Regions from separate parts of the Ensifer sp. CCNWLY38 genome, predicted to be linked through region 2. Evidence: predicted binding sites of a transcription regulator. Region 2 holds the regulator's gene; the other holds the start of a gene.
The links. Region 2 encodes PhoB, which activates phosphate uptake and scavenging genes when phosphate is short. Its sites were predicted from a motif close to TGTCATNNANCTGTCAT; they were not measured.
Positions count from the first base shown of each region.

Region 1: the regulator PhoB is predicted to act here: its motif matches at 824-840, upstream of V7S54_RS06200 (LTA synthase family protein).

Region 1 covers NZ_JBBBBO010000002.1:403,988-406,189, forward strand. Annotated here, with positions in the region: gene V7S54_RS06200 (LTA synthase family protein) at 1-800, opposite strand, end outside; gene V7S54_RS06205 (NAD+ synthase) at 1,069-2,202, shown strand, end outside.
Region 2 covers NZ_JBBBBO010000001.1:661,968-664,169, reverse strand. Annotated here, with positions in the region: gene phoU (phosphate signaling complex protein PhoU) at 1-264, shown strand, start outside; gene phoB (phosphate regulon transcriptional regulator PhoB) at 524-1,207, shown strand; gene V7S54_RS03265 (GcrA family cell cycle regulator) at 1,276-1,797, opposite strand.

The DNA.
Region 1 (2,202 bases), on a different contig from region 2:
CGGTGCGAGGTGCCAGCCGGAAGCGGCTTCACCGGAATGCGATCGATGGCGTCGGCCATGTAGCCAGCGGGCGCGCTTACATTGGCCATCGGCAGGTTGATGGCGAAGGCGAGAGCAAATCCGTTGTGCTTATAGTTCTCCGTCTGGTCCCACATGATCGGGATGACCTTCAGGCGATCACGGATCCAGGAGAACTGGTTGTAATCCATGATGTGCCAGAAGGCGAAGAGCAGCGGCAGCGCAAAGGCCGCACGAGCGATGCGCTCGCGGCGCGTCAGCTTGGGGAAATTGCGCCAGGCGTAGCGCAGCAAGAGGCCGATGGCGGCAACGGCGGCGATGAGGCCGACGACGATGCCGACGGCGGTCCAGGGGCGGTCCTTCACCAGCACCGGCATCAATTCCATGATCTGGCGGCCGAACAGGAAATCGGTCGGATAAAGCGGATCGGACAGGAAGACCTGCTTCTGCTGGCAGACGACGGCGGGTATGATGGCGAGGGGCGCAATCACCACGGCCGACTTATGTTCGCGACCGAAGATGCCGTCGACGGCCAGCAGCATCAGGAAGAATGCACCGACAGTCGTCAGCGCCGGGCGCGTCGGGTCGAGCATATAGGCGAGCGTATCGGCCATCGACTGGCGCACGATCATCTCGACGGCGAAGACGAGAGCGGCTGCGACGAAAAGGGAGAACAATGCGCTGCGGGTGGCCGCAAGCGTCTTGGCGTGCCGTGCGGTGAAGCCGGGTCTATCGACATAGACGCGCGAACCTCTCGCGACAGCGGAATCGATACTAGCCAACATGTTCTCCAGTTTCATAAATGTGTCGTGTAACTGTCATACGCCCGTCATTTTGAACAGGGGATGAATGGTTTCTTAACGGGGTTTGGGAACAGCTTTTCGTCGCGTGAGGGCGCTGCAACGGCCCTTCATAAGAACCGGGAAAGACAGAATTTTTCGGTTTTTTTCGCGGAGCGGCGATTGCCTGTGGGTATTTTCCTGCGGATTGCGCTAAAGAACATTGCGAAAGTCAGACGCAATCGCTCAGAACAGACCGACAGGCCCGCTCATGACCGCTCATAAAGCTGCCCCTTCGCTTCTTCGTATCGCCGTCGCCCAGCTCAATCCAACGGTGGGCGATATCGCCGGAAACCTGGCCAAGGCGCGTGAGGCGCGTGCCGATGCGGCGCGCCAGGGCGCCGATCTCCTGCTTTTGACGGAGCTGTTCATTTCCGGCTATCCGCCCGAAGATCTCGTGCTGAAGCCGGCATTCCTGAAGACCTGCCTCCAGGCGGTCGAGAAGCTCGCGGGCGACACGGCGGACGGCGGCCCAGGCGTCATCATCGGCTTCCCGCGCCAGGCCAAGACCGGCCGGCACAATTCGGTGGCCGTGCTTGACGATGGCAAGGTGATCGCGTTCCGCGACAAGGTCGATCTGCCGAACTACGGCGAGTTCGACGAGAAGCGCGTCTTCGATCAGGGCGAAATGCCGGGCCCGGTGAATTTCCGCGGCGTGCGCATCGGCATACCGATCTGCGAGGACATCTGGGGCGATCTCGGCGTTTGCGAAACACTGGCGGAAAGTGGCGCGGAAATCCTCCTGTCGCCGAACGGCTCGCCCTATTTTCGCGGCAAGGTGGATGTGCGCCACCAGGTGGTCCTCAAGCAGGTGCTCGAGACCGGTCTGCCGATGATCTATGCCAACCAGCTCGGCGGCCAGGACGAACTGGTGTTCGACGGCGCAAGCTTCGCCTTCAACACCGACAAGTCTCTCGCCTTCCAGATGAGCCAGTTCGAAGAGGCGATTTCGATCGTTGAATGGAAGAAGGGCGAAAGCGGCTGGCATTGCGAAAGCGGGCTGAAGTCGCGCCTGCCGGAGCGTGAGGAGGCGGACTATCGCGCCTGCATGCTCGGCTTCCGTGACTATGTGAACAAGAACGGCTTCAAGAACGTCGTGCTCGGCCTTTCCGGCGGTATCGATTCCGCGATCTGCGCGGCGCTGGCGGTCGATGCGCTCGGCGAGGAGCGGGTGCGCACCGTCATGCTGCCCTATCGCTACACTTCGCAGGAATCGCTGAAGGACGCCAAGGAATGTGCCGCAGCGCTCGGTTGCCGCTACGATATCGTGCCGATCTCCGAGCCGGTCGAAGGGTTCTTGAGCGCGCTCTCCGATATGTTCGAGGGGACCGAATCCGGCATCACC
Region 2 (2,202 bases):
GCCAACAGCATTCGCGAACGCGACGAGGAGATCGACGCGATCTACACCTCGCTGTTCCGCGAGCTGCTCACCTACATGATGGAAGATCCGCGCAACATCACGCCCTGCACGCATCTTCTGTTCTGCGCCAAGAACATCGAGCGTATCGGCGACCACGCGACCAACATCGCAGAGACGATCTATTACATGGCGACGGGTGCCCAGCCGGAGGGCGAGCGCCCGAAGGATGACAACACGTCGACGTTGGGCTCGGTCAACGACTAGAAGGTTTGAGCGGGATGCGGGGGACAACCGCATACACTTTTCCTCATCCCGCTCTGGCGTTAAACGCGCCGTTCGCAATGCATGCCCCATGAATATCATCCGGTCGCGGCTTCGGTCGCGGCCCCGAATTCCTGTATCTGAAGCATGCGGCTTTTCGCACCGCCTTTGAAAATGGCGGGGGTGCTCCAGATTTAGAGTGTCTGAGCGCCGGCCGGTCCGCTGGACCCGCACGGCGCTCGCGGTAAGGAGACGTTACCTGATGTTGCCAAAAATCGCCGTGGTCGAAGACGAAGAGGCGCTGAGCGTCCTGCTGCGTTACAATCTGGAAGCTGAAGGCTTCGACGTCGATACGATCCTCAGGGGTGACGAGGCGGAGATCCGGCTACAGGAACGCCTGCCCGACCTTCTGATCCTCGACTGGATGTTGCCCGGTGTCTCCGGCATCGAGCTTTGCCGTAGACTGCGCCAGCGCCCGGAGACGGAGCGGCTGCCGATCATCATGCTGACGGCGCGCGGCGAGGAAAGCGAGCGCGTCCGTGGTCTTGCGACCGGGGCGGACGACTATGTGGTCAAGCCCTTCTCGACGCCGGAGCTGATGGCCCGCGTCAAGGCGATGCTTCGCCGGGCGAAGCCCGAAGTTCTCTCGACGCTGCTGCGCTGCGGCGACATCGAGCTCGACCGGGAAACCCATCGCGTCCATCGCCGCAGCCGCGAAGTTCGCCTGGGGCCGACGGAGTTCCGCCTGCTGGAGTTCCTGATGTCCTCTCCGGGCCGTGTCTTCTCGCGCTCGCAGTTGCTGGACGGCGTCTGGGGCCACGACATCTATGTCGACGAGCGGACCGTCGACGTGCATGTCGGCCGCCTGCGCAAGGCGCTGAACTTCTCGACCATGCCTGATGTCATCCGCACCGTGCGCGGCGCCGGCTACTCGCTCGAAAGCTGAGAAGGGCAAACGGAAGTCAATAAAAAAGGGGCCGATCGGCCCCTTTCGTTTTGGTCCTGTGCGGATCCTTAGCGCATCCGACGGCGCTCGGCCGACGGCTGGTAGGCAAGCCGCGCATGGAAGCTGCAATAGGGCGAAGCTTCCGGGGAGTCGTTGCCGCAGAAGTGGAACTCTTCCTTCAGCGGGTCGCCGATCGGCCACTTGCAGGTGCGTTCGGTGAGCTGGGTCAGCTCGAGGCGGCGGGACATCGGCACGACCACGTCGGTCTGGATGCTGAAATCCTGCTCGGCAACGAGATCGACTTCGATCTCTTCCTTGAGAACGGTGGCGCCGGACGGGCGGGCAACGGTGCGGGTCGAAACGCGCGCGGCGTAGTTCGGAGCGCGCGGCGCCGAGGTCGGCCGCTTCGGGCGGGCCGCCGCAGTGGTGCTGCCGCCGGCTTTGGCGCGGCCTGGAAGGCTCAGGCGATGAACCTTGCCGATGACAGCGTTACGGCTGACGCCGCCGAGCTGTGCCGCGATCTGGCTTGCGCTCAGGCCCTCGGACCAAAGCTTCTTCAGTTTCTCCACCCGCTCGTCAGTCCAGTTCATTTCTGCACTCTCCGTTCTCAGCGTTGGGGATGGCAGAATCCCTCACCGCACCCCGGCTGAATCCCGAGGTTGCAAACGCGATAACTCTTTTGGTGACTAGGTCCGCCGCATGCGTCTAGTAATTGAATGTTAACGTACTGACCGCCGGACTCCGTGGCAAGAGTCCGGGGAATCACGCCGAATCGAATTCGTAGTTTTCCCCAACTTGCTCGATCGGCGTTGCATTTTTGCAAGCCCTTCCAGCCGATTTTTTCGTCGCAGGGAAATGGGCCTCGCTACCGCGCTGCAAGGCTTGGTTTTGTTGACATTGCACTGCGAAATAGGAATAGTGCCTGCGCCGCCGAAAGGCGGCATTTTTGATTTTTATCGGGCCGCATAAAACAGCGGGATCGATGCCGATTGGAG